2 regions of the Paenibacillus oryziterrae genome follow, and region 2 is predicted to be linked to the other one. Evidence: a T-box and tRNA genes for the amino acid it is inferred to sense, from the RefSeq annotation. Region 2 holds a T-box; the other holds one or more tRNA genes.

Region 1 (4,684 bases), on a different contig from region 2:
GGATAATGCTTAAACTTCTGACCTTTCTTTGCTGGCATAAAAAAAATGCACCCCTTGGAATTACATCGGATTTACCCAGGGGTTTTTCCAATGTCTATTCTAAGGGGTGCACTTCATTGGCAGACTACTCCTTTTTTCAATTATATCGGTGGAACACGAATCGGTACGGAAGTTTTTATGCCTCAGTGTAATCTGATACCGATAAAGTGGTATAGATTCTTAACTAAAGTATATGAACTTAATCGGAGTAGGCAACAGCATTAAAGCTCTCGATACCTATTCGAGTCGCATCTGCTGTGCAAAAAAGATATAGGGTATAAACCAATTCATTCGCCGGTGGAAAGGGTACATTGTAATCGGATGCGGTAATGTTAACGACCTGTACAGCATTTGGATTCGCTCCGGTGACACTTACTGAGTAGAGGGCGTAAGCGACAGGAAAAACCTCTGCATCTCTTACGATGGAAAAAGCAATGACTGAATCAAACGGAGGAGTTTCTGGAAAGGCGAGCTCGGCAATTCCTGAGAATTGTACGCGTATGTTGCTACCTGCATCTGTTACATTGAGGCCGACCTGCCCGATAACTACAGGGGTATTGGCGGGTAAAGGGATAGAGATCGTATTACCAAAGCTTGCATTTTGAGATGTCCGGGCATCAAGAGTGCGAACCATGTGCATACCTCCAATATTATTTTTGAGATATGATATGCAGCTATATGAACATGTTCGTCCGCAGGACGGTATATATTTATTGAAAGAGATTCAAATTTTCCATGCCCCTATATATGTAGCACCGTAAAGCTCATTTAGAAATTTTTTTGTGTAACTCTCTATGAAATCATAGGCTTCTTCCTCATTATCCGTATCCATTAAAAAGGTCTTTTTGCAAAGGGGAAATAAGTGACACCGCGGTCAGATCCACCAATGCTCATGGACAAGGTAGAACTTATGCTTCTGCATAGAAAACTAAATTTTTAAATAATACAATTTTCGACATATCAGTTATATTCTTGAGTGTATAATTGGATGAAAATGAATGAATAAGGTGGCGACACTTACTAAAAAAGGAGGATGACCAAATGATTAAGTCATTTAAAACAGATTTAAAAGCGAACCGTAAAAATCCACAAACGCTTATGGTCTTGTTTACGTATCGCTTTGGAAACTGGGTACACTATCGGGTAAAAAGTAAGATTGTTAAAAAACCGCTATGGATACTCTATAAAGTGATGGACTTAGCTTTTGTTCGAGTCCTTTCTAATGGAGAATTACATGCACAAGCAAAGATCGGTGATTATCTTCATTTGCCGCATGGTTTAAATGGTATCGTTATTAGCCACAAAGCAGTTATCGGCAGTCATGCTACCATCTTTCATCAAGTAACCATCGGCGGCAGAAATAGCTTAGGAGAGCCAATAATTGGAGACAGAGCCTTTATTGGAGTGGGAGCAAAGATACTTGGTCCTATATTGATTGGTAACGATGCGAATATCGGTGCGATGTCAGTAGTTGTTAAGGATGTACCTGATTACGCATCGGCAGTAGGAATACCGGCAAAAAACCTGCTAAGGGATAAACCTAAAACAGAAAATACTAGATAGATGAGGGAATGACATAAAAAAGCTTCCTGGGGATAGTTAAAGGGGATAAAACAGAAAAACTCCTTATAGAATAAGGAGTTTCAAGGATGATGCAGTATAGGACGGATGGGGTTCGAACCCATGACCCCTACCCTGTCAAGATAGTGCTCTCCCGCTGAGCTACCGTCCTGCAACGAAATTTATAATACCATAAGTGGAAGCGGGAAGGCAATGTTTTTTGATAATTGGCATTGAAGTGCTCCTCAGATAGACGGGGAGTCTTTGGTGTGTCATAAATCTCATAGTTGGATCTCACACTTCGTGTTACTATATGCTCATATAATGTCGAATAATGTTAGTTCTTAGTACCTACAGTTCTCGAATACTGTCGAATGGGTCACTTCAATGATTTACACAATATATGATATTAAAGGGGCAAATTGCTATGGCAAAAGTATTAATAGTCGATGATGCGGCTTTTATGAGACTGACAATTCGCGAGGCGTTGGAAGCAGCAGGCCATGAAGTGGTTGGAGAAGCAGCTAATGGTTTCGAGGCAGTAAAAGGCTATCAGCAATATCGCCCCGATATCGTGACCATGGATATCACCATGCCGGATATGGATGGTGTTACTGGCGTGAGAAAAATCAAGGAACTCGATCCCCAAGCCATCATTATCATGTGCAGCGCAATGGGGCAGCAGAGGAAGGTTTTTGAGGCTGTAGAAGCAGGCGCTAAAGATTTCATTGTTAAGCCTTTTCACGCTGACCGTCTGGTCCAAGCTGTAAATAATCAGATCTTGGCTTAGGAAAATTCTTTGACGATTGACTGATGGTGACTGAAAAAATACCAATAAGAAATCCCCTTTAGGCACAAGCCAAGGAGGGGATTTCTTATTTCTGCTGAATTCAGCCGTACTTCATCCGCTTCATCATTCTCCCGCAAGCTTTAGAATATCCTGCGGTTTCTCCAGCTTGTATTTCGCCGGAATATGCTCATGATTCTGGCATCCCCACAGTGCCAGACCGAAATCCACACCAGCATCCCGGGCACACTCATAATCATAGATCGTATCGCCAATATAAATAGATGAGGCGGGGTCGGTGCCTGTAACTTCGAGGAATTTCAGCAGCGGCTCAGGATTAGGCTTATGCTTCTCTGTATGATTTGCGCATACCGCATGCGTTAAGTAATCCATAAGACCAAACGGAACGAAATCATCGGCCAACTCCTTGTCTGTCTTGGAAGTGACGATACCTTGTAGAATGTTTCGGGTCTTTAATGTGCCCATAACCTCCATAATTCCCGGAAACACCTTCATGGAATCATAAAATTCCTTCATATATACATTCCACTGTGCACAGGCATCGTCAATATCTGTGATCCCCAGCTTCGGCAGGGAATAGGTGCCCGGTATCCCCAGCACAAATAATAACTCTCCCGCTTCAACGGTTCTACCATAATTCATTAGCAAAAGCTTCTGAAGCGATCCTATAACTGCTTGTTCTGTATCAATTAAAGTACCGTCCACGTCAAATACTACTGTTTTATACATCCACTTTTCAGCTCCCTTGCATTTGTCTATCTATCATAAAAGATGAAATGGATTTCAGGTCAAGAGTTTATTATCCGGAAATTTCTGCAGCCTTGGAACTGTAAGAAGCGGCTAGGACGTAGAAAACACGTTAAGTAAAGCAGGGTTGCATTCAGCTCAACGATTTATATTTGGCCAGCAGCGTTGTTTCCTCATCAATACGGCTAAGATCAATCCGTTCAAACAGCAGCTCTATATGTTTGATGCGGAGACCAGCTGTAACAGAAACAGGGTGCCACACCGGCTGCCTAAGTGAGAGGAAATTAGAAATTTTCCCACAGGAGAATGGGATAAACGGATGCAGCAGCTGAGCCAAGTTCGCAATAATTTGCACACAGGTGTATAACGTATTTCCGCACGCGGAAATATTTTCTTTGATTTGAATCCAGGGTTTTTGTTCATCGAAATACTTATTCGCCTGGCGTATGTACAAAAAGATGAATTCAAGTGCTTCCTTAAAATTCCCGGCCTCAATCATGGCTCCGGCTTCCCGGTATAAGAGATCGATGTTATGCTCCCAGTCGGGATTCAGGTCTCCTTCAGGGATTTGTCCTGCGAAGGATTTCTCGATGTAAGCCAGGTTGCGGTTCACGAAATTTCCGAACGCACCCAGCAGCTCACCGTTATGGCTATGAATGAATTCTCTCCAGGAGAAATCCGTATCCCGTTTCTCAGGACCGTTCGCAATCAGGAAGTAGCGTATGGAATCGGGCTGGTAGCGGCTGATGATGTCGGGAACCCAGACTGCCCAGTTGCGGCTGGTGGAGAATTTCTGTCCTTCCAGCGTCATATATTCACAGGAAAATATACGGTCTGGCAGGTGAAGTCCCCCGGTTCCCAGCAGAATAGCGGGCCAAATCAAGCTGTGAAAAGGGATGTTGTCTTTGCCGTGTACGTAATAGGCAGTGATATCTTTGCGATCGTGAAGCCAGAAATCCTCCCAATTGCCGCCACTTTCGGCAGCCCACTGTTTACTGGCGGATAAATATCCGCTGACGGCTTCAATCCAGACATAGATCTTTTTATCCTCAAATCCTGCTACAGGTACATCTACACCCCAGGATAAGTCACGGGTAGCCGCACGGTCCTGAAGACCTTCCTCCAAATACCTTTGGGTCAAATGGTTCGCATTTTCTCTCCAGCCTTGCTGGTTATCCGCATATTGCTGAAGCAGGCTTTGAAAGCGGGAAAGCGCCAAATAAAAATGCTCGGTAGGCCGTTCCACAGGAGTAGTTCCGCATATTTTGCAGGTCCGGTTCAAGAGTTCGGACGGATCAAGCAGTGTGGAGCAATAATCGCACTGGTCGCCCCTTGCCTGTTGCCCGCAAACGGGGCAAGTCCCCTCAACGTATCGATCCGGTAGAAATCGGTTATCCACCTCACAGTAGCATTGCAGGATCGATTTTTTATCCAGATGTCCGTGATCCAGCAACCTTAGAAATAGCTCCTGAACTACAGTGTGATGGAACTGCTGGTCTGTCCGTGTATAGCAATCATAACTGAAGCCCA
Region 2 (17,066 bases):
TTACTGTAGCCATCGCGTTGTAGAGGTTATGCTGTCCGGGAACAGACAACTCAATCCGGCCCAGAGTCTCACCGTAACCACTCATGGTGAATGACAATTGGCGGTCTCCGAGCACAATATCGGAAGCCAGATAATCCGCTGACTGGGATTGAATGCCGTAAGTAATGACCTTGCCCTTAACTTCCGGCAGCAGGGAGATAACATTCTCATCATCCACACACACGATTGCGGTTCCGTCTTCCGCAAGATGATTCATAAATTGCACATAAGCTGCTTTTAAACGATTGAAATCACCACCATAATTCTCCAGGTGATCCGCTTCAATATTAGTCACAATGCCAAGCCAAGGGTGATACTGGAGGAAAGAGCCGTCGCTTTCATCGGCCTCGGCTACAACAAACTCCCCTTTTCCCGCTTTGGCGTTGGTACCTACGTTCATGATCTCTCCGCCGATAATGTATGTGGGATCCACACCACACTCTTCCATTACAAGTGCGATCATCGATGAGGTTGTTGTCTTGCCATGTGCACCAGCTACAGCTACCCCTTTACGCTCATTCAGCAAACGCGCCAGCATCTGCGAACGATGGATGATCGGGATATTAAGCCGCTCCGCTTCCACCCATTCTACATTGTCATTGGACAATGCCGTAGAATAGACAACAAGATCCGCACCTTTAACCTGCTCTGCCGTGTGCCCGATATACACCTTGGCACCTTTGGCAATTAATTTCTCCGTCAGTTCCTGAGCAGCCACGTCCGAGCCTGTGACGGTATAACCCATCTCCAGCATCACACGGGCAATAGCGCTCATCCCGTAACCGCCAATCCCTATAAAATGAACACGTTCCGTATTATCCAACAGTTGTCACCAGCCTTTTTCAGAATCGGGTTGCTGCAAAATTGCGCCGCGCACATCTGCGATTAAATACAGCGTTCCGGAAACGACCGCCAAATCGTCCTCTGACGTCCGCGCCTTCAGCAGTTGCAGCGCCTTACCCCAATCATGCTCTACTATAATTTCCAAATGCTCTTTTGCATATTTCTTCCGCAGACTCTCCACGATTCCACGCAGGTTCTCCGCGTCCATTTTCTTCCGGAAATCCGGTTCGGTCAGGATGAGCGTATCCACTATAGGCAGTATATGCTTCAAATATGATTCATGATGCTTGTTTGAGAGCATGCCCATAAGCAAATTTAATTTGCGGTACGTGTAGAACTGTGGAAGACTTCTGGCCAGGCTTTCGGCGCCTTCCGGATTATGAGCCCCGTCCAGCACAATTCTTGGAGAAGTACTGACCTCTTCCAGTCTTCCCGCCCAGAACGTATCACGAAAGCCCTTCAATACATCTTCATCATCAAGAATAAACGCCATATACTGGCGGAGTACCTCCAGTGCCATCATGGCTCCGGCGGCATTCGCGATTTGATGGTCGCCTTTCATGGCAATTTCTATATTGATGCTGCGGAACGGCCCCTTAAAGGTGAAAGCTTGTACGCCGCTGCCGATGCCATTGCTTTCATAGGTGAAATCTTCTCCTGCCAGATATAGCGTACTCCGGCATTCAGCCGCTTTGTTCTTTAGCACGGCTAAAGCTTCCGGTTGGTTCACACAACTGACCACAGGTACTCCTGGTTTGATAATACCCGCTTTCTCCGTTGCAATCAGCTCCAGTGTATCGCCAAGCACATCTGTATGGTCGTAACCCACATTAGTAATCACCGACACAATTGGCGTAACAATATTCGTTACATCCAGCCTTCCCCCAAGCCCTGTCTCCCATACGACCACATCAGGATAACATTCCTGCGCGTAATACAGAAGAGCAAGCACTGTTGCCACCTCGAACATGGTAGGGGAACCAAGTTCAGTCGCTGCTATTTCTTCCACCAGCGGAAGAAGAATATTAGCCAGTTTAGTCAGTATCTCCTCCGGTATATCCTCACCATTATACTGAAACCGGTTCGTGAATTTCGTAATATAGGGGGACGTAAATGTCCCCACGGTATACCCGCTTTGCAGCAGAACACTTGTCAAAAAAGCACAGGTCGAGCCTTTGCCGTTCGTCCCGGCTACATGAATGAACTTCAGTCTACGCTCGGGATGTCCCAGACGCTCCATCAGCAAGTCAACCCGTTCGAGACCTGGACGGATGCCAAACGGGATGAGGCTGTTGATCCAGTCTACAGCCTCACTATAAGTCCCTAAAGGGGCGGTTCTGCCGCCCCCAAGTATATCTTCCATGTTCTTTATCCTCTCAGCTCTGCGATGCGGGCAAGAACTTTCTCTCGTTTGGCGGAGTAATCCGCCTGCTTGGACCGTTCCTCTTCGATGACTTTGGCCGGTGCCTTGGCTACAAAGCCCTCGTTGCCCAGCTTCTTATCCACACGCTCCACTTCACTGTTCAGAACCTGTACTTCCTTCTCCAGACGGGCAATTTCCTGATCGATGTCGATCAGACCCGATAATGGTAAAAGAAGCTCAGCTCCTGTAACGACAGCGGACATAACCTTCTCCGGCGTTTCCGGATTTAGTCCCGCCGCGAAGGACGATGTGTTGCAGAAACGGCTGATATAGCTGTCATTGCGGGTGATGATACCCAAAGTAGCTTCATCCGCAGCTTTGACGATCAGATCTACCTTCTTACTCATCGGCACATTTACCTCAGCGCGGATATTACGCACAGCCCGAATCATGTCCATCAGCAGGTTCATCTCCGCAACCGCTTCGGCATTCTCCAGGGCAGCGTCGTACTCAGGCCAAGCCGCAAGTGTGATGGTCTCACCCTCATGCGGCAGATGCTGCCAGATTTCCTCTGAAATAAACGGCATAAACGGATGAATCAGGCGCAGCGTGCGATCCAGCGTATAGGCCAATACAGACTGTGTCTTAGCTTTGGCATCGGCATCCGAACCGTAAAGCGACAGCTTCGCGAACTCGATATACCAGTCGCACAGATCATCCCAGATGAAATTGTACAGCTGGCGGCCGATCTCGCCAAATTCGTATGTGTCCATTAGACGCGTAATTTCGCGGGAAGTTTCGTTCAGGCGGTGCAGAATCCAGCGGTCAGCCGTTCCGAGATTGCCCGTAATATCGATATCCCCAAAGTTCACACCTTCCAGATTCATGAGTGCAAAGCGTGAGGCATTCCAGATCTTGTTCGCGAAATTCCGCGCCTGCTCTACCTTCTCCCAGCGGAACCGCAGGTCCTGACCGGCGGTGCTGCCGGTAGAAATCATATAGCGCATCGCATCAGCACCATATTTCTCGATAACCTCAAGCGGATCTACGCCATTGCCCAGCGACTTGGACATTTTCTGCCCTTCGGCATCCCGCACAAGTCCATGCATTAATACATCGGCAAAAGGCTTCTCCCCAGTGAATTCCAGAGCGGTAAAGATCATGCGCGCCACCCAGAAATAGATGATGTCATAGCCGGTCACAAGGACATTGTTCGGATAAAAACGCTCATAGTCCTTGCTCGTCTCATCCGGCCAACCCATTGTCGAGAAAGGCCAGAGAGCGGAGCTGAACCAGGTATCCAGTACATCCTCGTCCTGTTTCAAATCATCCAGGCCGCTGATTCTGCGTGCTTCTTCCTCATCACGGGCCACAACAATCTCACCAGTAGATTCGGAATACCAGGCCGGAATACGGTGACCCCACCACAGTTGACGGGAGATACACCAGTCACGGACATTTTCGATCCAGTTCAGATAGGTCTTCTCAAAACGTTCAGGTACAAAATTAATGCCATTGCCGCTCTTCTGTGCGGAGATTGCCGCTTCAGCCAGCGGTTGCATTTTAACGAACCATTGTGTGGACAGATAAGGTTCTACTACGGCGCCGGAACGCTCGCTGTGTCCTACCTGATGCACATGATCTTCAATAGAGATCAGAACACCCTGTTCCTTCAGATCGGCTGTAATCGCCTTACGGCAGTCACTGCGGTCCAATCCCTTATATGGTCCGGCTTCATCATTCATTGTGCCGCTTTCATCCATTACGTTGATCTGCGGAAGATTGTGGCGCAAACCTACCTCAAAGTCATTGGGGTCATGTGCCGGGGTAATTTTAACCGCTCCGCTGCCAAACTCTTTGTCTACATACTCGTCAGCAATTACCGGGATTTCACGGCCGATAATCGGCAGCACCAGCATTTTACCGATCAAGTGTTTATACCGGTCATCTTCTGGATGAACTGCCACCGCTGTATCGCCCAGCATTGTCTCCGGGCGGGTGGTGGCAACTGTAATCGAACCGCTTCCGTCTTTGAGCGGATAACGCAGATGATACAGATGACCATTAACTTCCTTGTATTCTACCTCAATATCCGACAAAGCCGTACGGGCTGCAGGGTCCCAGTTGATAATACGTTTACCGCGGTAAATCAGGCCCTTCTCGTACAATTTAACAAATACTTCACGAACCGCTTTGGACAGACCATCGTCCAGGGTGAAACGCTCGCGTGAGTAATCAAGAGAGAGGCCCATCTTGGCCCATTGCTCGTGAATCGTTGCCGCATATTGATCTTTCCAGTCCCAGACCTGCTCCAGGAACTTCTCACGGCCGAGGTCATGTCGTGAGATCCCCTGTTGGCGGAGCTTCTGCTCTACCTTCGTCTGGGTAGCAATTCCCGCGTGATCCGTACCAGGCAGCCATAATGTATCAAAGCCCTGCATCCGCTTGGTGCGGATCAAGATATCCTGAAGTGTGAAATCAAGCGCATGTCCGATATGAAGCATCCCTGTTACGTTGGGAGGAGGAATCACAATGCTGTAAGGCTGTGCATCCGGGCGCTGGCCCGCACGGAAATATCCACCCTCGCTCCAATAGGGATACCATTTCTGCTCCGCTGCTTTGGGATCATAGGTTGTAGGCATACTGTTCTTTGAAGCTTGTGCCTCTGTGTGTTCCTCCGTCATATCCTGCTGGCCCGCCAAATCTGCCTGCGTCAGGTTGTTATGTTCAGCCATAGTTCTGATACCTCCGTTAATGTCAAGATCCTTGTATTTAAATACAAAAAGGCCCTCGTCTCAAAGGACGAAAGCCATTCTTTCGCGGTACCACCTTTGTTTCGCGTTAAGAAAAAGAAACACCACTCCGGCTTGATTCATCTCCCCGGCGGCTTAACGCGACACTTATGCAGATAACGGCTGCTGCCGGCCACGTCCTACACTGCTTCACTATAGTGAAGACAGATTCAGACAGGCGACTCCGGGGCGACTTCGGCTGGCATGCATCCTGCGGAATTTCACAGCTGTTACTAATTCCGCTCTCTGAAGGGCTGACCGCCTACTCTTCCCGTTCCCAGTCTTTGACCAGATATTGCTTACTCCATAATACCTGTAGAGTCAAGCTTTAGTCAACCTGGGATACGTACAAAGCCTTAAGGGATATACAAAACCTGGCCTTCCTCAACATTCTGTCCGGAGAGGCGGTTATACATTCCCAGCTCGCGGGCACTCAGATGATATTTCTCGGCTATGGTATCCAAAGTATCTTCACGCTGGACGATGCAGAGACGTACCTTGCGGAATAAATCGGCACCTTCCACACCGCCGATGAATCTGCTCTTCCATTCGGTATCTCTGGCTGAACTAATTGCAGCTGCAGCCGGAGCAGCCTCCAGAGCCTGTGCTTCCTCCAGCTCTTTACGGGAGCGGCTGGAGTTCAACAGAGCGGAGAATGTCATCGGCTTATGGTCTTCTGCCTTGGCTGCCTTTTTGCTGCCCAAAGCAATTTTCACATCCGGTTTCTCTTCTTGTACAGGGGGAGCTTCTTCTGCAATAACTTCCTCCTCAGCAGGAAAAGGCATCAGTTCTGGAGCATTTTCAAGATTTTCGATCTTCTCTGGATAGACATCTTCAATGTAGGTCTCATTGCTCACCTCAGAAGCAGCGGGCTCCTCACTGCGTTCATTGACGTATGCCCCCAAATTCCAGATCTCTGCTGCCGGCCGGACACTCTCTGGCTCCGCGTCATCCTTCTGTTCATTCGTTAAGCTGTGAGTATGGACGATAAGCCCCTCGGCGGATTCATCCACTTCACCTTCTCCAAAGGTCCATAGCGAATTCTCATACAAGGCATCACTTTCTTGCTCACCAGCAGCATTAATACCTTTTAGCCGTTCTTCCTCTGGACTGTAGGCAACTGTGTACTCTTCCTGCTGCCAGACCGGCAGCGATTCCGCTCCTCCGATTCCCCGGAGGGAGAGTACCCCTGTTATGTTCACACTGCGCATTGTAAGAAGATCAATATCGAAATTCTCAATCTCCACCCCTATGTCTTCAATCGAGCTGACGCGGGTCAGCGGTACTGTAATCTCAACAGGAATGGCGTGTTCCAGGCGCTGTGTTCTGTCATCTTCACTCCGGTAGAGGCCGGTCAGCAGCAGCTGTCCATACAGCTCTGCCCGGTCCTCCCGCTGAATGACCTGGATTTCCGGGATCAGTTCAACCTCTTCCAGCTCAGCGATTCCCGGGAGCTCCTGAGGGAGATGAACGCGTTCATAAATATCAAACCGCAAGCCGTGGGACTGGTCAAACACGGGAATTGTCCTCCTTCTTGGCATAATCTAACCCTAAGACAAACTCAGAGTATGGGCCCAAACTGTTACTCCCCTCATGTATATGCATAAAAAATGGACACATGACAATTTTGCGGTGTCCTAATGCACTGACACAGGCCCATTCTCTGAGGGATACCATGATATCTAGCGTAAGATAGGTGCGCACCCTGCTCCTGCTTGTTCTGCGTACACATTGAGATCAATACCCCAAGCTCCTCCATACGGCTGAAATAGCTCCAGACCGGTCCTGCAGCCTCAAGTAAGCCTCACCTGCCTCAAAGCCGTATCGCCCCAGTTCAAACTGCGAGATTCCATATTCCTGATGCTATCTTCTCCCTCTATTCAAATTGCGGACTTCTGTAAGCTGCAAACAATAACGTATTATATGTCAGACCGGAATATGAGGACATGGATAGATGTTTCTATTCCAACACTTTGGGCTTATCATTCACCCACACGACAAAAAGGACCCCTACCGCTATTCGGTTAGGGTCCTTTGATATTAAAGATGTCTATAAGTGAGATTCTCCGCTTGCCCGATATTGATTGCACAGAGTAACCATATCTTCTGGCAGCGGGTCCTGAATCTCCAGCTGTTCTCCGCTCCATGGATGCCTGAATGCCAGCGAAACACCGTGCAGAGCTTGGCGGTTGAAATGCTCAACCTTTAGCTTTGGCGTGCTCTCCCCATAAAGGGGATCGCCAAGTAGCGGATGCCCCATATGGCTGAGATGGACACGAATCTGATGGGTGCGGCCTGTCTCCAGCATTACGTGCAGCAGGCTCGCCCGTTCCCACACCTCGCAGCTGATGATTCTGGTAACCGCCGGCTGACCCCCAGGTGATACCCTTCTGCGGGCCGAATGATGGCGGTCCTTACCGATCGGCAGATCAATAACCTTTAGAGACGGGAGCACTTTCCCCTGTACAACTGCAGCATACAGCCGGGATATGGCCTTGGCCCGCATCGCTTCGTCCAGCACAAGTTGGGCGAATTCGTTCTTAGCATAGAGCACTGGGCCTGTGGTGTCCTTGTCCAGACGATGAACATGGCGGACGGCTGTCGCCTCACCGGAAGATGTGTAATGGGCTGCTACCAGATGATCAAGCGTAACAGCCCCTCCACTTCCGTCGGGATGAACAGCCACCCCCGCCGGCTTATGAACGACAAGGCAGAAATCATCCTCATACAGAACCTCTAAGGGTTCCCATACCGGTTCAATACCAGTCTCCCTTTCAGGGAACAGGGCGATCCGAAGGCGGTCACCTTGCATGGCAATTCCGCCTTCCTTACGCAGGCGTAAAAGCAGCTTCTCCGGCATACCTACCGTCTCCAGCAGCCACCGGTCCACTGCAGCATCTTTGTCTTCCGCTCCGGTTAGTATTTTGCCGGGAGTAACCTCCAGCCATTTACCGCGTCTAGCCCAGCGGCCTCCGCCCAATGCTTCCAAGGTCATCATAAAGCCTTAAGCGCCTGGCGATGTGCTTCTATTGTATCGTCTATATCCTGAATGCTATGCACCGCTGATACAAACATGCCTTCGAACTGGGAAGGCGGTACGCTGATGCCGCGGTTCAGCATTTCACCGAAGTAACGGCGGAACGTATCCAGGCTGCTGCTCTTGGCCGTATCATAATTAATAACCGGACCTTCTGTGAAGAAAGGGCACACCATGGAGCCGACCCGATTAATGGTCAACGGCACCCCAGCTTCAATGGCATTCTGTCTCAATCCATCCTCCAGCCGGCTTCCCATCTGTTCCAGGCGTTCATAGACTTCCGGCGTCAGCAGCTTCAATGTAGTAAGACCCGCTGCCATCGCAAGTGGATTGCCGCTGAGCGTACCCGCTTGATAGATCGGTCCTGTTGGCGCAATGCTCTCCATAATTTCTCTGCGGCCGCCATAAGCTCCTACAGGCAGTCCTCCGCCGATCACTTTACCGAAACAAGTCAAATCGGGAGTAATGCCGTACAAACCCTGAGCACAATTCAGGCCGACACGGAAGCCAGTCATTACCTCATCACAGATGAGAAGTGCACCGTACCCCGTAGTTAACGTGCGCAAGCCTTCGAGGAATCCAGGCTGCGGTGGAACCACACCCATATTCCCGGCAATCGGCTCCACGATAATGGCAGCAATCTCACTGCCATACCGTTCAAAGGCAACTTTGACCGCTTCCAGATCATTATAAGGAACTGTGATGGTGTTAACTGCTACGCCTTCAGGTACACCGGGACTATCCGGAAGACCCAGTGTCGCTACACCGGAACCTGCCTTGATCAGCAGGCTGTCTGCATGCCCATGATAGGAGCCCTCGAACTTAAGAATTTTACTGCGGCCTGTGTAGCCGCGGGCCAACCGGATAGCACTCATCGTAGCTTCCGTTCCGGAGTTAACCATCCGCACGATATCCACCGACGGTACACGCTCGACAACCGTCTTAGCCATTTCTGTCTCTAGCAGCGTTGGTGCTCCAAAACTGGTCCCTTTCACTGCCGTCTCCTGCAGCGCCTTCACGACTTCAGGATGTGCATGTCCCATAATGAGCGGTCCCCAGGAGCATACATAGTCAATAAAGGTATTTCCGTCAATATCGTATATTCTTGAGCCTTCGCCCCTGTCGACATATACCGGGGTCAGACCTACGGATTTAAACGCCCGTACCGGACTGTTCACCCCGCCGGGAATATATTTCTTCGCCTCTTCAAAAGCGTTCCGGGAAGCTTCTTCCCGGCGCGCGGCATATTTCATATTCATGTACTTGTCCACTCCTCTCTGTTATTCACGCAGCCAGCGGGCAGCGTCCTTCGAGAAATAAGTAATAATGATGTCTGCACCCGCACGCTTCATGCCGGTGAGCATCTCCATAACGATTTTTTTCTCATCGATCCAGCCTTGCAGCGCTGCAGCCTTCACCATGGAGTATTCACCACTGACGTTGTAGGCAACCAGCGGAAGATCGAATTGATCCCGGATCGTCCGGATCACATCCAGATAAGCAAGCGCCGGTTTGACCATCAGCATGTCCGCACCCTCCAGCACATCACTCTCCGCCTCACGAATGGCCTCCCGCAGATTGGCAGGGTCCATCTGATAAGTCTTGCGGTCTCCGAATTGTGGCGCGGAGTCAGCGGCTTCACGGAATGGCCCGTAGAAAGCCGAAGCATATTTCACCGAATACGACATAATCGGCACATGCTCATAACCCGCATCATCCAGTCCGGCACGAATGGCAGCGACAAAACCATCCATCATATTAGAAGGCGCGATGATATCCGCCCCGGCTTTTGCCTGAGAAACTGCCGTACGTGTAAGTAGCTCCAAGGATGCGTCATTGATAACATCCCCATGCAGCACACCGTCCACCGTATGGGTATGTACCATACCGCAGTGTCCATGGTCAGTGAACTCGCACAGACAGGTATCTGCAACCACCAGCAGCTCAGGATACCACTGCTTGATGAGCCTTGTTGCTTCCTGTACGATACCGTCCTCAGCATAGCCGGATGAGCCGACAGCGTCCTTCGTTTCCGGGATTCCGAACAGTAAAACCGCAGGGATTCCGAGTGCCGCTATCTCGTCCACTTCTTCCTTCAGGGTATCCAGAGAGAAGTGATAAACACCGGGCATTGACGAAATTTCACTCTTCACTCCGGTGCCATAAGTTACAAATATAGGCTGGATCAAATCCAGCACATTTAGCACGGTTTCGCGTACCATCCCGCGAATGCCGGCAGATCCGCGCAAACGGCGGTGTCGTGTAATAGGGAAAACCATGGTTGCTCTTCCTCCTATAAATGTCTTGGATTAATATGTGAATGTATATATAAGTCTTATGACTTGCTATCCGCATTCCAGCGGCACAGTTCTGCTAATAGACCCGATATCGTGGCCTCTGCCGGCAGAAGTCCCGGGGTAAGCCCCGCGTCAACAGCCGTCTTCTCGGTTACTGGACCGATACAAGCAATCTTAACATTCGCCAGCAGCGGAAGCGGATCTTCAAGTCCCATTCGCTGCAATATCTGCAGGAAATTGCGTACGGTTGATGAACTCGTGAAGGTAACGGCATGGATCCGCCCCTCCTGGAGCAGCTTCAGCAGTTCATCATCATCCTCACCAGTTACTACGGTCTCATAGGTATCTGCTACCGTTACCTGGAGTCCCAGCTCCTTCAGCTTGTCCGGTAGCCAGTCGCGGGCAAGATCGCCGCGGGGCAAGAGCACCTTCTGGCCCGGGAGAAGATCTGCTCCCAACGCATCGATGAGTCCTTCCGCCTGGAAACGGGCAGGAAGTTCTTCAGGAATTAATCCTCTGTCCGCAAGTGCAGCCGCTGTAGCCGGTCCCACTGCAGCAATCCGTGCATGGAACATACTGCGGACGTCCACACCCAGTTCTCGAAGATGGCGGAAAAAGAAGTCCACTCCATTGGCGCTCGTGAAGAATACCCAGTCGTAACTGTCCAGCACCGATAGCGCAGCAGCAATTTCGGCCTTCTGTTCTTCCCCATTCGGCATAACCGTCTCAATGACCGGGAATTCATAGGCTTCCCCGCCCAGCTCATCAATGGCATCGGTCAATTCACTTGCCTGACTTCGTGCACGCGTCACAACTATACGCTTGCCGAATAGCGGCAGCGATTCGGCCCACATGAGCTTCTCTCTCTGCAGGACAACATCACCGACAACAATAACCGCAGGGGATTGGAAATCCGCCTGTCTCACCTTGTCCTCAATATCGAGTAGCGTACCCGTTAAGGTCTCCTGCTCTGCGCGGGTTCCCCAGCGCACAAGCGCCACCGGTGTTTCCGGCGGCCGACCATGTTTCATCAGCTGATCTGCGATATAGCCGATTTTGGCTACCCCCATCAGAAACACCAGCGTACCCGTGGCATTCGTCACCTTATCCCAATGGATGGACTGATCAAGCTTCTCGGGACTTTCATGTCCGGTTATGATAGACAGAGATGAAGCTAGATCACGGTGTGTTACCGGAATGCCGGCATAAGCCGGTACGCTGATCGCGGATGTAATACCCGGAACAATCTCGTAAGCAATACCGTTTCTCCGCAACAGCTCAGCTTCCTCGCCTACACGCCCGAAGATTGTCGGATCTCCGCCCTTTAACCTCACCACCGTCTTCCCCTGAAGGGCAAGATCCACGAGCAGCTGGTTAATCTCCTCCTGTTTCATCGTATGGCGGTCAGGAAGCTTACCTACGTATATTTTCTCAGCACCCGGCTTTCTCGCTTTCAGCAGTCTGGGACTTGCAAGCCGGTCATACACAACCACATCACATTTCTGGATGCATTCCAGCCCCTTCACCGTAATGAGCTTGGCATCCCCGGGACCTGCACCTACCAAATACACTTTCCCTATCATGTCCTCATCCCCTTGCATCCGCCAAAATCTTCTCTGCTCCGTTAGCAATCAGTTTCTCCGCCACCGCCTGACCAAGCGCAACCGGATCTTCCCCAGTACAGGTCTCCTTCAAAATGGTCTCCCCGTCCGGGGTTCCCACCATTCCGGTTAATGTGAGCATCGCTGCTTTCGAAGCCTTCGCAGCATCTGAATTCGCTTCACTGTTCAATACGGCATAAGCTCCGATTGGTACCTGACACCCGCCATTAAGCACCCCTAAAAAGGTACGTTCCGCCATGACCCTAAGGGATGTAACCTCGTCATTATAGAGGGCGAGCAGACTACGAAGCTCCTCGTCATCTTCTCTGCACTCGATTCCAAGCGCTCCCTGCCCTACGGCAGGCAGACAGATTTCCGGCGACAGATATTCAGTCACCCGGTCCTCCCAGCCCATACGGGCAAGACCCGCCGCTGCCAGCAGAATAGCATCATATTCTCCGCTCTCCAGCTTGCGCAGACGAGAGTCAATATTGCCGCGCACCGGTTCGATCACAAGATCAGGACGCAGCGCAGCAAGTTGGCTTGCCCGGCGCAGGCTGCTGGTGCCGACACGGGAACCTTGCGGAAGATCACTCAAAGGAACCCCTTTTGCTGAGATCAGGCAGTCCCTGGGATCTTTGCGTTTCGGTACGGCTCCATTAATCAGTCCTTCCGGCAGTTCGGAAGGCATATCCTTCATACTATGCACAGCCATGTCGATCACTTTATCCAGCATGGCCTGCTCAATCTCCTTGACGAACAGTCCTTTTCCGCCGACTTTGGACAATGTGACGTCCAGAATCCGGTCACCTTTAGTTATGATTTTATGAATCCCGAACGTAAACTGAAATCCATGCTCCCGGCAAAGGGACTCCAGATCGGCAATCACTTGGCCCGTCTGTGTTAACGCCAAGGCACTTTGTCTGCTCCCGACCATAATCATCCGCATATTTATTCCTCCCGATGTTGGGCAATCCAGGTGTCAACCGACTCCTGACTCCACTCTATAAAGGTACCTTCTCTGATCTCCTTCAACACGTTAAGGCTGGTTAAACTCCCGAGAAGCCTGCTTCGGATCTCCGGCGAGCTCTCGCGTTTCTTGATCTCTGTACGCATACGATGCAAGAAATCCAAATACGGCGCGTATTCTTCTCCGAGTGTTTCATCCAGCAAATCACGTATGGCCATTACAGCCCCCGGACCGGCTCCAGAAGCCGATACCGCCACTGTCAACCGTCCGCGGCGGACAACGCCCGGCGTAATAAAGCTGCCTTCTTCAGCATGGCTCGCTACATTCACCGGAATGCCCAGAGTAAGCGCTTCTGCCGCCACTTCACGGTTCACTTCAGAATGATTGCTGGCAGCATATATGAGGAAAGCCCCGCGGGTATCTCCGGGAGCAAATTCACGGCAGTGCCAGTTCACGCGCTTGCTTGCAGCAAGTTCAGCCAGTGTCTGGTTCAATGCTGGACTAATGACGACAACCTCCGCTCCTGCTTCAAGCAGACCGTCAATCTTCCGCTGCGCCACATTACCTCCACCCACAACCAGGCATCGCTGCCCGGAGCAGTCCAGCATAATAGGCAGATATACCGTCATACGTATCACTCTCCACTCCAGCTGTGAAACTCCGACCATGAATTCAGCAGGAAATTTAAAATAATAAAGGCATAACCGACTGCAGCCAGCCGTGCCATGACCACCCCGCTCCGGCGGGCAGACCATTTCAATATAAGATATGTTATGTAAATAGCAAGCCCGGCAAACGTAGTAAGCACTTTTAAATCCTGAAACAGCGGCAGCCGTCCCTCAATGATAATCGAAATGCCGGCTACAGCGAGTGATACTGCTAACAGAGGGGTCCCCACGAGCACTGATAAAAAGGAATACTTATCTAGTGTCTCGAGACTTGGCAGACGGCGAACCCGGTCATTCCATTGTTTACTCTTCAGCCTGCTGTGCAGGAAGAGATACATTAATGCAAATACAGTTCCCAGTGTCAAAGCAGCAAAACTTAGATTCGCTAAAATAACATGCATGGCCAACCAGCCGTGCACCGCACTCCAGCTCTGGAGTGAATGATCACTTGCCGTCAGCCATACACGGTTAAGCAAAAACACACTAAATCCGGCGACACTCAGCAGCAGAACTGTAAATTCCCCTCTGCGAGTATACGCTAAAATAAGCGAAATCAGCACAATGCTGAAGGCAAACCAAAACAGGAAATCGTACGGAGTAAATAAAGGCAGTCCCTGCTCCTGGACAAACCGGATGCCCAGTCCAAGAGCCTGCAGTAAGCCTACAACAAGAAGAAGCCCCGTGCCAAACCGCTTTGCGTCCGAACTCCGTGTAAGGCAGTCCGAGAAATAAAACAGCAGGCTCAGGGCATAAAGCAGCAGGGCGGCATCGTATATTCCGTTAAGTGCATTCATAGGTTATCCGCCCAAGCTTGCCGGCGCAAAGGATGTTTTGGGAAGAAAATCGCTTTTTGGGGGAACTTTCTCCCCGGCCCGAAGGCCGTGCAGACCCGCTGCCCCAGCTTCACTCCCATTATCGGAATCCTCATCCAGCTGATCTTGCAGCGCAAAGATCTGGGAGAAATAGTCAAGGGCCTCATTTCCTTTTTTGCCCCCGGACATCTCCTTAATGACATTGATCGGATCATGCAGCATCTGGTTCACAATACTTTTAGTCAGGCGGCGGATCACCTTACGCTGATGCTCGTCCAGCTCCGGCAGCTTGTTAAAGAGACTCTCCATAGTATCTTCATGGATTGCATTGGACTTATCTTGAAGCGCACGAATGACCGGTCTAACCCCCAGTGTCTTCAGCCATAATTGGAATTCATCGATTTCTGTACCAATCATAACCTCTATCTTGGCAGCTTCGCTCCGGCGCATCTCCAGGTTATTCTCCACAATTCCTTCCAGATCATCGATATCGTAAAGAAACACATCCGGTACATTAGCAGCAGCCGGATCAATGTCCCGGGGAACAGCGATATCGATCATAAAAAGCGGACGATTCGGACGCTGGCTCATCCCTTCAGCGATTTGCTGGGCGGTCACCACGTAACCTTCTGATCCGGTCGAGCTGATGACAATATCAACCTCATTCAGATGCTTTAAAGCTTCCTCTATCGTACTCGGCTTACCCGAGAACTTCTCCGCCAGCTCCACGGCACGCGAAAGGGTACGGTTGGCGACGATGACCTCAGCCGCTCCACTGCTGTACAGATGCTTAACGGTCAACTCGCTCATCTTTCCGGCGCCAAGGATCAGCACCTTTTTACCTGTAAACATCCCGAAGATCCGTTTCCCCAGCTCAACTGCTGCATAACTTACGGAAACGGCAGTTTCTCCAATAGAAGTTTCACTGTGAGCTCGTTTGCCGAGCGTCACGGCCTGTTTAAAGAGACGGTTAAACCAGGTGCCGGTAGCACCTTCAGCCTGTGCCGTTAAAAAAGCATTGCGGACCTGTCCCAGAATCTGTGTCTCTCCGATCACCATCGAATCCAGACCGCAAGTCACACGGAATAAATGGGCGATGGCCTGTTCATCTTCATATATATACATATGCTGCGTAAATTGCTCACTTTTAATTCCAAACCACTGCTCGATGAAGCTGCGGATGAAATATCCGCACATATGAAGCCGGTCTACGACCACATAAATTTCCGTACGGTTGCAGGTAGCCACAACTACCCCTTCCAGCACGCTTTTTGTCTGCAACAGTTGGTGAAGTGCTGCCGGAATATCCTTCTCCGCAAAAGCGAACTGCTCCCTTACTGCGACAGGGGCTGTACGGTAATTCAGGCCAACGACGACGATATGCATGCCATGTTCACCATCCTAGTCTCATTTCATTGCTGTAGACACTGTAATAGATCATTATTATATTCATTAGATCCCAAATCCACAAAAACCGTGATCTCTATGTAAAGTATATCACACAGCATGGTGACTTCTTGACTATTATTTGAACGGTTTATGAACGCAGATGATAACTATTATAAATAAGAAGAAACGGTTTCGCCATCCATTGTTGGACGCTTTCCGTTTCTTGGAGAAAAAAACCATGGAATTCTCCATGGTTATCTTCGGTTATATAGGATGAATTCATTAATTTCGGCGGTTCATGCATAAGATTGAAACTGCTATTCCGCCATTTCTTCGTCACTGTCCTGAGCAGCCCCATCTTGTAGCTCCGGCGACTCCTCATCAGCAGCTTCATGCGATAAAGAGTAACTTTCAATCAAGGACCACAATTCATCCTTGCCGAGGCCAATCTCCGAAGAGAAAGGAATGAAATTATCTCCTGGAAGAACCCCAAGCTCCTGCTTCATGGCCTTGATGTGCTTCGGCCAGCGGGTCTTTGGAATCTTATCGGCCTTGGTAGCAACCACGCAAAGCGGAAGATCATAATGCTTGAGCCAGTCAAACATCATCTTATCATCGCTTGAAGGCGGATGCCGAAGGTCTACAATCAGCAATACCAGCTTCAGTGTTTCACGCTCAGCCAAGTATTTCTCGACCATTTTGCCCCAAACCGCCCGTTGCGATTTGGAGACTTTGGCATAGCCATAGCCGGGAAAATCGACAAGATAGAGCAATTGGTTAATCCGGTAATAGTTCATATGCTGCGTCTTCCCCGGTGTGGAGCTTGTCCGGGCCAGATTCTTACGGTCAATCATGCGGTTAATGAGGGAGGACTTCCCTACATTGGAGCGCCCTGCCAGAGCAATCTCCGGCAAGGCATCATCAGGGTATTGATCAGGGCCAACGGCACTGATCACAAATTCGGATTGGGTAACTTTCATAAGTCTTCCTTTCTAATGCATACTGCCAGGCGGCTCTGTACTAACTTCAATATTAGGATTCACGAGTGCATGCAGCAGCACCTGATCCATATGGGATACCGGTACAAACTCCACGTCGTTCTTCACACTTTCCGGAAGCTCTTTAAGATCCCGTTCATTATCTTTCGGAAGCAGGATTTTTTTGTATCCGGCCCGATGGGCAGCCAGCGACTTTTCCTTAAGCCCACCGATAGGGAGTACACGTCCGCGAAGCGTAATCTCACCAGTCATGGCTA

The links. The T-box of region 2 lies ahead of ACAN55_RS08565 (valine--tRNA ligase). A T-box ahead of a tRNA ligase gene usually reads a tRNA of that ligase, here a tRNA-Val.
Region 1: it encodes a tRNA-Val, which carries the amino acid that the T-box ahead of ACAN55_RS08565 (valine--tRNA ligase) is inferred to sense. The anticodon was not compared.

What each region holds. Positions count from the first base shown of each region.
Region 1 is NZ_JBGJZO010000011.1:42-4,725, forward strand. It holds gene ACAN55_RS13300 (hypothetical protein) at 239-673, opposite strand; gene ACAN55_RS13305 (serine O-acetyltransferase) at 1,081-1,602, shown strand; tRNA gene ACAN55_RS13310 (tRNA-Val) at 1,700-1,771, opposite strand; gene ACAN55_RS13315 (response regulator) at 2,027-2,389, shown strand; gene ACAN55_RS13320 (HAD family hydrolase) at 2,513-3,136, opposite strand; gene metG (methionine--tRNA ligase) at 3,288-4,684, opposite strand, start outside.
Region 2 is NZ_JBGJZO010000005.1:190,166-207,231, reverse strand. It holds gene murC (UDP-N-acetylmuramate--L-alanine ligase) at 1-862, opposite strand, end outside; gene ACAN55_RS08570 (bifunctional folylpolyglutamate synthase/dihydrofolate synthase) at 869-2,245, opposite strand; gene ACAN55_RS08565 (valine--tRNA ligase) at 2,251-4,929, opposite strand; T-box leader at 5,041-5,325, opposite strand; gene ACAN55_RS08560 (LysM peptidoglycan-binding domain-containing protein) at 5,394-6,554, opposite strand; gene ACAN55_RS08555 (RluA family pseudouridine synthase) at 7,088-8,035, opposite strand; gene hemL (glutamate-1-semialdehyde 2,1-aminomutase) at 8,032-9,333, opposite strand; gene hemB (porphobilinogen synthase) at 9,355-10,353, opposite strand; gene cobA (uroporphyrinogen-III C-methyltransferase) at 10,410-11,954, opposite strand; gene hemC (hydroxymethylbilane synthase) at 11,959-12,921, opposite strand; gene ACAN55_RS08530 (precorrin-2 dehydrogenase/sirohydrochlorin ferrochelatase family protein) at 12,924-13,571, opposite strand; gene ccsA (cytochrome c biogenesis protein CcsA) at 13,577-14,404, opposite strand; gene hemA (glutamyl-tRNA reductase) at 14,408-15,808, opposite strand; gene yihA (ribosome biogenesis GTP-binding protein YihA/YsxC) at 16,129-16,791, opposite strand; gene lon (endopeptidase La) at 16,804-17,066, opposite strand, start outside.